Regions from separate parts of the Escherichia albertii genome, predicted to be linked through region 2. Evidence: predicted binding sites of a transcription regulator. Region 2 holds the regulator's gene; each other region holds the start of a gene.
What was found. Region 2 encodes Fur, which represses iron uptake genes when iron is present. Its sites were predicted from a motif close to ATAATAATGAGAACNACTATCAA; they were not measured.
Positions count from the first base shown of each region.

Region 1: a site for Fur is predicted at 2,531-2,553, ahead of fhuA (ferrichrome porin FhuA). Genes of this name have one in related genera too.
Region 3: a site for Fur is predicted at 2,781-2,803, ahead of sodA (superoxide dismutase [Mn]). Genes of this name have one in related genera too.

Region 1 is NZ_CP117568.1:3,915,460-3,919,780, reverse strand. It holds gene fhuC (Fe3+-hydroxamate ABC transporter ATP-binding protein FhuC) at 1-208, opposite strand, end outside; gene fhuA (ferrichrome porin FhuA) at 257-2,500, opposite strand; gene PS053_RS18925 (fimbrial protein) at 2,722-3,732, opposite strand; gene PS053_RS18920 (fimbria/pilus outer membrane usher protein) at 3,754-4,321, opposite strand, start outside.
Region 2 is NZ_CP117568.1:4,396,162-4,400,482, reverse strand. It holds gene ybfF (esterase) at 139-903, shown strand; gene ybfE (LexA regulated protein) at 1,043-1,336, shown strand; gene fldA (flavodoxin FldA) at 1,476-2,006, shown strand; gene uof (fur leader peptide) at 2,216-2,302, shown strand; gene fur (ferric iron uptake transcriptional regulator) at 2,295-2,741, shown strand; gene PS053_RS21150 (ChiQ/YbfN family lipoprotein) at 2,840-3,172, opposite strand; gene chiP (chitoporin ChiP) at 3,222-4,321, opposite strand, start outside.
Region 3 is NZ_CP117568.1:3,132,995-3,137,315, forward strand. It holds gene fdnG (formate dehydrogenase-N subunit alpha) at 1-376, opposite strand, end outside; gene fdhD (formate dehydrogenase accessory sulfurtransferase FdhD) at 570-1,403, shown strand; gene PS053_RS15230 (YiiG family protein) at 1,557-2,612, shown strand; gene sodA (superoxide dismutase [Mn]) at 2,876-3,496, shown strand; gene yiiM (6-hydroxyaminopurine reductase) at 3,566-4,240, shown strand.

The sequences.
Region 1 (4,321 bases), 480 kb from region 2:
GAAGAATCTCGCCTTCCGACGGTGGCTGATGGCGTCCCAGCATTTTGAGTAGTGTGGATTTACCAGAACCGTTGTGACCAATCAGGCCGGTCACTTTCCCGGCGGGAAAAGTTAATGACAGCGGATGCAAAAGCGTGCGCCCGGGCACACGAAAGGAGATATTACGCAGTGCAAAAGTGGTATCGGAATGATTCGTGTATTCCTGCATAACAGCCAACTTGTGAAACGGGCACGGAAATCCGTGCCCAAAGAGAAATTAGAAACGGAAGGTTGCGGTTGCAACGACCTGACGTTCTGCGCCCCAGAAGCAGCCATAGGTGTTAAAGCAGCTAGCGACGTATTCGCGATCGAACAGGTTGTTAACATGCAGCGCCACGTTGGAGCCAGCCATACCGACTCGCGCCAGATCATAACGCACTAACGCATCCACGACCGTATAACTTCCCACTTTGAAGGAGTTAGCCGCATCGCCATAGCTGGAACCCGTATAACGACCGCCAGTGCCCAGCGTCAGACCGGAAAGCGGACCATCAAAGAAGGTGTAGTCAGCCCACAGAGAAGCCATGTGTTTTGGCACCTGCGCAGGCGTGTTGCCTTTGTAGGTCGTATCGGTGGTGTATTCCGCATCGGTATAGGTATAAGAACCGACTACATTAACACTCGCTGACAGCGCCGCTTTCGCTTCGATTTCTACGCCACGAGCGCGGATCTCACCGCCTTCAATCGAGAAATTGGGATTATTCGGATCCGCCATCAGGTTGTTGGTTTTAGTGAGATTATACAACGCACCAGTGACAACAATTGGGCGATCTTCCGGCACGTATTTCACGCCGACTTCATACTGCTTACCTTTAGACGGTGCGAAAATATTACCATCCTTCCCAACTTGCGAAGAAGGTTCAAACGATTCGCTATAGCTGAAGTACGGCGTTACACCGTTATCAAACAGATAGTTAACGCCACCACGCCAGGTAAACTGTCTGTCATCACGTTTGTCCGTCGTTCCGGCAACACGGTTGAGCGACTCCTGGTCTGCCCAGTCATAGCGCCCGCCCAGAGTCACCAGCACTTTATCCCACTGCGCCTGATCCTGAACATAAATCCCTGTTTGCTTCTGCTTATTCAGAATACGGTAAGGGCCGGAGTTATCCGGGTCTTTCGTGTTGAAGTCAAAGTCGGTATATACCGGATTGTACAGATTCAACAGCGGCACAGAGTCGTCATAACCAAACCAGGCGTTGATGTCATTACGCATACGCATAAAATCGACGCCCGTCAGCAGGGTGTGGTCGATATCGCCAGTGGCAAATTTGCTCTGTAACTGGGTATCTACAGAGAAGTTTTGCAGTTTCTCATCATCAACGACGTATTTACGCGCCAGATAATGGCCTTTATCCGCTGGCGCCAGAGCGGCACATTGTTTGCTATCAGCATTCGCCGGATCGGAGCAAACACCGTAGCCATATACACTGTTTTGCGAAGTTTTATTTTCGGCAAAACGCAAGTTCTGACGCACGGTAAAGGTGTCATTAAATTCGTGGTCGAAGCTATAACCCACCATCTTCTCATTACGAGAATAGGTGTTGTTCTTCGCACCTTCGTTGAAGTCAGTCGGCAGACGCTTACCATTTGGCAGCGGCTCGACGGTTCCCTCTTTCGGCAACCAGCCGTAATAACCGGTTTCCGGCTCGTTCTGGAAGTAAGAAAGGAAGGTGAAATTAGTTTTATCATCCGGGCGCCAGGTGAACGCCGGAGCAATAGCATAACGCTGCTCTTCCGCCCCTTTCTGCTGGGCATTTGCAGAACGAGCAAGACCAGTCAGACGATAAGAGTAAACGCCGTCATCGTCCAGCGCATCGCTGAAATCAAAACCCGTCTGGAACAGGCTATCAGTACCTGCTTTAAACTGAACTTCTTTCAGTGGTTCGGTAGTCGGACGCTTGCTGACCATATTCAACAAACCGCCAGGGCTGCTTTTCCCGTAAAGCACAGATACCGGGCCACGCATAATTTCTGCGCGTTCCAGCATATACGGATCGATAACCGCATCGTTATAGAAGTTGCCCTGTAATTTCAGCCCGTTAAGGTAGTTATTCTGGCTTTGACCTTCTGCGGCAAAACCGCGAATGATCAGGTGGTCATAGGTATTAGACGCGCCACGCGTACCCACTGAAACACCCGGCGTGTAGCTAAGCGCTTCTTTTACGGACTTCGGCTGATGCAACGCCATCTCTTCAGCGGTGACAACAGAAATGGACTGCGGCACTTTTTGAATTGGCGTATCTGTTTTAGTACCGGTAGCAGATTGTCTCGCCGCAATGGTTGCAGCCGGCCCCCATGCGCTTTCTTGCGGCGCTGGTGCGGCAGTAACAGTGATAGTGTCTTCTTTCGGTTCAACCGCCGCCTGTGCATAAACAGACATGCCGCTAACCGCTGTGGCGACTACGACTGCGATTTTACGCAGCGAGTGTTTTGGCAGAGCAGTTTTGGAACGCGCCATTGGTATTTCTCTGGTGTAAAGTGAATAGTAATGTAAACGAGAATGATTATTATAAAGATAAGATAATATTCGAAACGCTGGCGGGTTCGCAAGTGATATGCGCTCTGTGCGTCCATGAAGGGGCGAGAATCAATCAGATGAATCAAAAATGTTAATATTTGCACCGTAAACCATAAAAATGCGCTTACCAAAAATTAACATTTTATGACGAAGGGAAAAGCTTATCGGTAATATACTTCGAAGGTGGCAACAGAATTAACCCGACCACTTTTGACGCTACCCGTTTTGATGTAGCGTGCTTTTAATGGAATAGTAATATTTTGATTTAACGTCGTTTTTTGAACAGCCGTATAGTCTGTATCAAATACCATCACATTGTTGTTACTGTCGAGGATCTGCAGACCAACGCCTTCCGCCATTCCTGAACCAGATTCAATATTAAGAATATTATTACCCGTTACCCCAGTAGAACCTGATGAGGTAAAGCGGTAATCAACTTTTACATCCTGAGAACATTTTTCAATCTGAATTTTAAACCGATCATCGGAAACTACAGGTGACACATTGTTAACATCAAAATCATCTGTGCCAATATCGTTGAGCGGAACGGTAATATTTTTTTCTATAAGGTCGCATGTGCCCGGTTGAATATTGACCGGAACGGAACTAAAACGAAGCTCTCCAATAACACGATTGTCATACTTCCAGTCAGCAATCAGTTTGCTGGTATCAATGGTCCCATTACCGACAGGTCCTGTGACAATAAACTGAATAGCTGCATGTATTGTAATCGGATAAACATATCCTTTAATCACTGTTGACGAGCCTTTATGCCAGGGCGTCATTAAATATCCGGCGGTGAGTTGCGCACTGGTGTTATTCGCCCACGCCGCACGAAAACCGATTCCTGGCACATTAGTCTGAAACACATCTGGAAGTGGGTTATCAGTACGCATATCGCCGTTTGTCAATACGGTATATCCTTGCCAGATCTCACCATTTGCCGTACAGGAAACTGAAATTGAAGGACTGTTCGCATTTACTGTCGCAATAATCGTTCCAGGAGCAGCGTCACTATTAACAACTAACGCAGGCACGGAGAATTGTATTGTTGCCGGATTTCCTCCATTTCCAGAAATATTGCAACTGGCGAAAACCGCAGGAATGACGCCCCAGCTAAGAAATATTATGGTCAATAATGCTCGTATATAAGAGGCAAATCCTGGCTTCATTATTTGTTCCTGTCTTATTTGTTATCGACAATCCATTGTGGCTTTATAGATACCCGTGGTGTATTTTTCTGGTACAGTGATAACTCCTGTACATTGCTGGTTAATCTCTTTTCCCCACTGTACCGTAAATGTCATTGATTCTTGCACACCAGTAATATAAACCTCTCCATCTTCACCAACAATCGCTGTACTATTCCCTAATGTCAGCAATGCCCCAAAGGGGACGCGTTCTTTATTATGGACTAATGTCAATAAGGCTCGCATTCCGCTACGTGCATCAAAATCGACACCGACAACAGCCCCTTTCGAAGGAATAACATCTTGTGTGGCATCAGAAATATCAAGACTATTGTGCCCCTGAGTATTCACAGTAATAGCGTTATGTCGATAATTCGTCATATTGGGAACAATCGCGTTTCCCCAATAATCAGTATAAACGCCTTGCGCATTTTGTACTTTTACATTGGCACCCTCATTAATATGCACGATCGCGAATGAATCCTGCACTGATTGCCCCAATGTTACTCCATGAGCATGAGCAACCACCGCACCTTGCGCACTGTAATTCCACTGACGACTATTTTTATCA
Region 2 (4,321 bases):
TACGAATAAATCCCGGCAGCGGATAGCGTCAAGCCTGGCATGCAGAAAAAATCGGAGTAACCCGTATTTGTTGCAGCCCTGTGGCACAATGGTCAACATAATACCCTAACCCGACAGAGCGAAAAAAAGAACTTTGCCATGAAATTGAATATCCGCGCGCAAACTGCACAAAACCAGCACAATAATTCTCCCATTGTCCTCGTCCATGGCCTGTTTGGCAGCCTCGACAATCTTGGCGTACTGGCTCGCGATCTGATAGACGATCACAATATCATCCAGGTTGATATGCGTAACCATGGTCTTTCGCTGAGAGATCCGGTGATGAATTACCCGGCGATGGCCCAGGATCTTGTTGATACCCTGGATGCGTTGCAGATCGATAAGGCGACATTTATTGGTCACTCAATGGGCGGTAAAGCGGTAATGGCGCTCACTGCACTGGCTCCCGATCGCATCGATAAACTGGTGGCGATTGATATCGCGCCGGTCAACTATCACGTACGCCGTCACGATGAGATTTTCGCGGCCATCAATGCGGTCAGTGAATCCGACGCGCAAACACGCCAGCAGGCAGCGGCAGTGATGCGCCAGCATCTGAATGAAGAAGGAGTCATTCAGTTTCTGCTGAAATCTTACGTTGATGGCGAATGGCGCTTTAATGTGCCGGTACTGTGGGATCAATATCCACATATTGTTGGCTGGGAGAAAATTCCGGCGTGGGACCACCCTGCGCTGTTTATTCCTGGCGGCAACTCGCCGTATGTCACCGAACAGTATCGAGCTGATTTACTGGCACAATTTCCACAGGCACGGGCGCATGTGATTGCAGGCGCGGGTCACTGGGTACACGCAGAAAAACCGGATGCGGTGTTGCGCGCCATCCGTCGCTATCTCAATGATTAGCATAACTGATTAAAAACCCAGCGCCCGCGCGGCTTTCCGCGCGTGGGCGTTGGCGAGACTCCTCACGCTGTTGTATTATGGCGCGCTATCCATCCGGGCAAGCGCCTGGCTGATTGTTTCCCCCGAAGTCACCAAGATCATGGCCAAAGAACAAACGGACCGTACGACATTAGATCTGTTCGCGCACGAGCGTCGACCGGGACGACCGAAAACCAATCCGCTTTCGCGCGATGAACAGCTGCGTATTAATAAGCGCAACCAGCTAAAACGCGACAAAGTACGTGGTCTTAAGCGTGTCGAACTGAAGCTGAACACGGAGGCTGTCGAGGCGCTGAACGAGCTGGCAGAATCGCGTAATATGAGTCGTAGCGAACTGATCGAAGAGATATTGATGCAGCAGTTGGCAGCGCTGCGCAGCCAGGGCATCGTTTAAATTTCCATTTTCGTGTAGCACAGTGTGCAGTCCTGCAAGTTTGCTGATTCCGCAAGACTGCCTGTTCTGCTATGATTGCCTTTATCCGTGGGCAATTTACCACCCCCATTTCAATAAGTTTCAAGAGGTTATTTCACTCATGGCTATCACTGGCATCTTTTTCGGCAGCGACACCGGTAATACCGAAAATATCGCAAAAATGATTCAAAAACAGCTTGGTAAAGACGTTGCCGATGTCCATGACATTGCAAAAAGCAGCAAAGAAGATCTGGAAGCGTATGACATTCTGCTGCTGGGCATTCCAACCTGGTACTACGGCGAAGCGCAATGTGACTGGGACGATTTTTTCCCAACTCTCGAAGAGATTGATTTCAATGGTAAACTGGTTGCGCTGTTTGGTTGTGGCGACCAGGAAGATTACGCAGAATATTTCTGCGATGCGTTAGGCACCATCCGCGACATCATCGAACCGCGCGGCGCGACTATCGTCGGTCACTGGCCAACTGCCGGCTACCATTTCGAAGCATCGAAAGGTCTGGTAGATGATGACCACTTCGTCGGTCTGGCTATCGACGAAGACCGTCAACCGGAACTGACCGCCGAGCGCGTAGAAAAATGGGTAAAACAAATTTCTGAAGAGTTACATCTCGACGAAATTATCAATGCCTGATGTGATGCGGCGTAGACCAATATCTACGCCGTATTAATAGGTAATGCCAATCGAAATAATTGCTACAAATTTGTAACTTTTGCCGTTGTACCTGTACAATGTCCCGGTATTCAAGTGGCCTTGCCGATATAAGTGTAAGCTGTGCCACGTTTTTATTAACAATATTTGCCAGGGACTTGTAGTTTTCATTTAGGCGTGGCAATTCTATAATGATACGCATTATCTCAAGAGCAAATTCTGTCACTTCTTCTAATGAAGTGAACCGCTTAGTAACAGGACAGATTCCGCATGACTGATAACAATACCGCCCTAAAGAAAGCTGGCCTGAAAGTAACGCTTCCACGCTTGAAAATCCTGGAAGTTCTTCAGGAGCCGGACAACCATCACGTCAGTGCGGAAGATTTGTACAAACGTCTGATCGATATGGGTGAAGAAATTGGTCTGGCTACGGTATACCGCGTACTGAACCAGTTTGACGACGCAGGTATCGTCACCCGCCACAATTTTGAAGGCGGCAAATCCGTATTTGAACTGACCCAGCAACACCACCACGATCACCTGATCTGCCTCGACTGCGGCAAGGTTATCGAATTTAGTGATGATTCCATCGAAGCGCGTCAACGTGAAATCGCCGCGAAACATGGCATTCGCCTGACTAACCATAGCCTCTATCTTTACGGTCACTGCGCCGAAGGCGATTGCCGCGAAGATGAGCATGCGCACGAAGGCAAATAAGCCAGCCTGAACGAACGAGAAAAGCCAACCTGCGGGTTGGCTTTTTGATACAAGGGAAACAAGAAAAAGCGAGAGTGACAGCCCTCGCTTTTCAGTTTTTACTGCGTAGCGTTATTACTGCGAATTTCCTGCCAGACCTTATCGCAATCGGCTTTCACCGCCTGGTCATTACCGGTTTGCGTTGCCTGAATGCACTGCTGATAATCCAGCACGCGAACACTTTCTTGTTCGGCAAACTGTTGATGTTGTTTCTCTTTCTTCAGTACGTTTAACACGCTCTGACAGGCTTCAATTTTTTCCGGCGAACCTTGCGCGGTATTGATACAGGCGCTGTAAGCTTCTTTCAGATGGCTATCTTCCTTTGGTGCTGTCGACTGCGCGCAGGCCACCAGCCCCGATGCCATTATGGCGATGAGAATTAATTTTTTCATAGCGAACTCCTCAAACGGGCGGCAGGCAAAATGCCTGCCGCGTCTGGCATCAGAAGATAGTGAACGGTGCGATCACCATAAATTTCACGTCACGCTCATCCTGGAAGATGTTGCCGTAACCACCACCCCAACTTGGGATGTCGGAGTGGTTGTCGTATTCGGTGAAGTGCAGTTTGAACATCGTGCCTTTGGCTCGACCGTCCTGAATGGTGTAGACCGCATCCAGGCTGTACGCAGACTCTTCAATAGTCCGGTTCTTGTCGTAGTACGCATCCGGGTTACTCTGCCAGGTCGCGGGTTTAGCATCCCATGCGTAAACATAAGAAGCGCCGATGGCGAAGCCAGGAAGATTCCAGTTTTTCAGGTCATACATCGCGCCGAAGAAGACCGCTTTTTCACCGTTGGCGTTAAAGTCAGAACGGTTATCCCACCAGATATCCAGGCGACCATTAGAGGAAGCATAGGTTGGAGTCATACGTTGCAGGAAGTATCCCTGCTGACCGTCGGCTTTAACCCAGGTGCCTTCCAGACGTAAATCGACGACATCAGCCGCCCGGTAGCCAAAGGTCAACGCCTGCAACCATGCTGTACCGTCATAAAGATCGTTGACGCTGCGATCGTCAACTTTGTCGCGTGTACCGTAGAACTGGTAGCTGGTGGTTAACGGGCTACCGGCGATATCAAATTTGTAGCTGGCTTTAGCAAAATACTGATCGATATAGCCTTCCGCCTGACCAAACGCCGCTTCCAGTACGAAATTATTTTTGAAGTCGTACTTCGCGCCAAGGGAGTGCAGATAGTCGACTTTGGTGGTTTTATCGTTCTGATAAAACTCATCCATTTCCAGATGCCACGGCGCTTTATATTCGTTGGTCCACATGTAAGAGAAACTCAACGCACCAGCATCGCCATAATCAAAATTAGCCCCAGCTTCCGCCCCCTGATAGGTGCCTGGCATAAAACTCCAGTGCGGCGCTAACAGCGTTTGACCAGTTGGCTGAATGTAACCTGCCCTCGCCCACACCGGACCGTATTTAAATTTAGCCGCCGCTTTATACAGACTTATACCGCTTTTATCGCCGGACCAGTCTTCGTCATAGGCTTTATTACTTTTTGAAAACGCGATTTCGTTCGGGTGAGAGCTGTCGC
Region 3 (4,321 bases), 1.3 Mb from region 2:
AACTGATTTGCTGCCATTTATCAGAACCAGGGGCACGGTATTCCGGGAACTTCAGACGGCTTTCGGAGTGGATGAAATCCACCAGGCCAGCGCCTTTCGGACAAAGTGCACCGCGGTTGACCGGGTGATCCGGGTCACCTTCGATATGGAAGATAGATGCTTTGGCGTTTTTTGCTCCGTCACCGAGGCTGTACATCAGCAGCCCACAACCAACAGAACAATAGGTGCAGGTATTACGGGTTTCGCGGGTACGCAGCAGTTTATACTGCCTTGTTTCTGCGAGTGCTACGCTGGGTGCAAAACCCAGTGCGGCTGCCGTGGTGCCTGCCATACCGCCAGCGCAGATCTTAAAGAACTGCCTTCTGCTGACCTGCATGGATTGCTCCTTGTTTCGACATTGTCACGTCCCATTTACATTCGCGTGCTGCGTGTGCAGGGAGTGGGAGTTATTTTTCTTTGCGGAAGGGGCCGCAAAGGTCCAGAATTGGCGCAATTTCCCTCCGTCCAGGAAGGGTTTGTAACAGAATACCATAATGTTGGTGTGTGTGTTCTCATCTGGTTAAAAGAAAGTGAAAAAAACACAGCAAAAAGAAATCATAAATGTGACAAATGTCACAGGCGTTCGCCAAATTGAGGTATGGCGGCGTGATGATTTACAACATCCGCGACTTGATGAAGTGGCGGAAGAAGTTCCTGTTGCGCTGGTCTACAACGGCATTTCGCACGTGGTGATGATGGCCTCGCCCAAAGACCTTGAACGCTTTGCGCTTGGTTTTTCGCTTTCCGAAGGGATTATCGAAAGTCCGCGCGATATCTTCGGCATGGACGTCGTTCCTTCCTGTAACGGCCTGGAAGTGCAAATCGAGCTTTCCAGCCGCCGCTTTATGGGACTGAAGGAGCGCCGTCGGGCACTGGCCGGGCGCACGGGCTGTGGCGTCTGTGGCGTAGAGCAGCTTAATGACATCGGTAAACCGGTGCAGCCGCTGCCATTCACTCAGACGTTTGATCTCAACAAACTGGATGACGCGTTACGCCATCTCAACGATTTCCAGCCCGTGGGGCAACTGACCGGTTGTACTCACGCTGCGGCCTGGATATTACCTTCCGGTGAGCTGGCGGGTGGACATGAAGACGTGGGCCGCCATGTGGCGCTGGATAAATTACTAGGTCGTCGGGCGCAAGAAGGTGAAAACTGGCAGCAAGGCGCAGTGCTGGTTTCCAGCCGGGCCAGTTATGAAATGGTGCAAAAGTCGGCGATGTGCGGCGTAGAGATTTTGTTTGCGGTGTCTGCTGCGACCACGCTTGCCGTAGAAGTAGCTGAGCGCTGTAATCTGACGCTGGTGGGCTTTTGTAAGCCGGGTCGGGCGACGGTTTATACCCATCCCCAAAGGTTGAAGTGTTAATTAAATTAAGTCCTGCAATTGTATATTGCATTGCAGGACTTATTCATTTTGTGAATTTTATCGATTTATTTATAAATAAATCTTGCGTAGTGGTATTTCCTTTTTCCCTTTATCATATTCGCACTCTTATTCATCTATTTATAAGGCAATTAAATGAAAAGGAATTTATTATCTTCGGCTATTATTGTCGCCGTAATGGCCCTCAGTGTCACTGGATGTGATGATAAAAAAGCTGAAACAGAAAGCTCTCCGTCCGCCAATAATCAACCCGCCGCTCCCACAACTGAATCAAAACCGACTGAAAAACCGGCAGCAAAAGCTGAGGCTAAATCGGAGGCGTCTGCGCAACCTGTGGTCGATGAGCAAGCTGTGTATGATGAGAAGATGGCTGTCTACATCAAATGTTTCAATGAATTACAGCTTCCTGTACAACGTAGTCTGTCGCGTTACGCTGATTGGTTAAAAGATTTTAAACAGGGGCCGACAGGTAAAGAGAGCATTGTTTATGGGATCTATAGTATCAGTGAAATAAGCCTTACTGGCTGTGAAAAAGGGATGAAGCGTGTTGAGGCATTAACACCGGCGCTTGAACCTATTGATGGTGTTGCGTTGGACTATATTAATGCTGCTGTAGCGTTGGGTAATACCATTAATGAAATGGATAAATATTACACTCAGGAAAATTATAAAGACGACGCGTTTGCTAAAGGGAAAATTCTTCACCAGACGTTGTTGAAGAATATCGAAGCCTTCCAGCCAGTTGCGGAGTCTTATCGTACGGCTATTGAAGAAATTAATGATCGGCGCCAGCTTGCTGAACTGAAAAATATTGAGCAACGAGAAGGGAAGAATTTCCACTACTATTCACTGGCTGTCATGATTTCAGCTAAAAAAATTAATGGGTTAATTTCACAAGAAAAGTTTGATACGGAAATGGCAATGAAGAAAGTTGCCGAACTGGAAACATTGGTCGCGCAGGTCAAGGAAGCAGATAAAGGCGGCATGAATTTTCCTTTTATTAACTCGGCAGGCGAATATCAACTTGCGGCTAAGAAATATGTTCGCCGCGTCAGAGATAACGTCCCGTATTCTGAAGGGGATAAAGAGCTGCTTCAGGATCCAGGCTCAAGTTGGATGGTAGAAGCCTCTTACCCGGCGGCATTAAACGAATACAATGAAATGGTCGGCGATTATAACCGTCTGCGATAAGAGTTTGTTTTTTGGATTAGCGTTGTAATGTCGGATGCGACGCATCCGATAATATTCCCTCACTGGCGGAGTGACGCTATTCCGTTAGTCTCATGACATTAAGTAGATGATTTGGCGCATATCTCAGGCATTTCCCTGCAAAACCATATCCTTATGAAAAGTGCGGCATTGATAATCATTTTCAATATCATTTAATTAACTATAATGAACCAACTGCTTACGCGGCATTAACAATCGGCCGCCCGACAATACTGGAGATGAAAATGAGCTATACCCTGCCATCCCTGCCGTATGCTTACGATGCCCTGGAACCGCACTTCGATAAGCAGACCATGGAAATCCATCACACCAAACATCATCAGGCCTACGTCAACAACGCCAACGCGGCGCTGGAAAGTCTGCCAGAGTTCGCCAATCTGTCGGTTGAAGAGTTGATTACCAAACTGGAACAGCTGCCAGCAGACAAGAAAACCGTGCTGCGCAATAACGCGGGCGGTCACGCTAACCATAGCCTGTTCTGGAAAGGTCTGAAAAAAGGCACCACTCTGCAGGGTGATCTGAAAGCGGCTATCGAACGTGATTTCGGTTCCGTCGATAATTTCAAAGCAGAATTTGAAAAAGCGGCGGCTTCCCGCTTTGGTTCCGGCTGGGCATGGCTGGTGCAAAAAGGCGATAAACTGGCGGTAGTTTCTACTGCTAACCAGGACTCCCCGCTGATGGGTGAAGCCATTTCTGGCGCTTCCGGCTTCCCGATTCTGGGGCTGGACGTTTGGGAACACGCTTACTACCTGAAATTCCAGAACCGTCGCCCGGACTACATCAAAGAGTTCTGGAACGTGGTGAACTGGGATGAAGCTGCGGCACGTTTCGCGGCGAAAAAATAAGGTTGCATAAACGCCTGTGAGAAGCGAGTCTGATGGCTCGCTTTTTTGTATCTGCGAAGGAGAAAACAGATGCATTATCCCGTTGATGTATACACAGGCAAAATTCAGGATTATCCGCAAAGTCGCCCCAGTGCGATTGCGAAAATCCAGGTCGATGGCGAACTGGTGCTGACGGAACTGGGCCTGGAAGGCGATGAGCAGGCAGAGAAAAAAATCCACGGCGGGCCAGACAGGGCGCTGTGTCACTATCCTCGTGAACATTATCTTTATTGGGCGCGGGAATTCCCGGAGCAGGCGGATCTGTTTGTGGCTCCAGCCTTTGGGGAAAACTTGTCAACCGAAGGCCTGACCGAGAGTAATGTCTATATTGGTGATATTTTTCGCTGGGGAGAGGCGCTGATTCAGGTCACCCAGCCGCGTTCGCCATGTTTTAAACTCAATTATCATTTCGGTATTAGCGATATGGCGCAGTTGATGCAGAATGCCGGGAAAATTGGCTGGCTGTATAGTGTGATAGCGCCAGGAAAGGTGTCTGCCGATGCGCCGCTGGAGCTGGTCTCGCGTGTCAGTGATGTCACCGTGCAGGAGGCTGCCGCCATCGCATGGCATATGCCGTTTGATGACGATCAGTATCACCGTTTACTGTCCGCCGCCGGGCTATCGAAAAGCTGGACGCGGACGATGCAGAAGCGGCGTCTTAGCGGCAAGATTGAAGATTTTTCCCGGCGGTTGTGGGGAAAATAACCCCGGAGTGTAGGCCTAATAAGACGCTATCAGCGTCGCATCAGGCATCCTGCTCAAATGCCGGATGCGGCGTAAACGCCT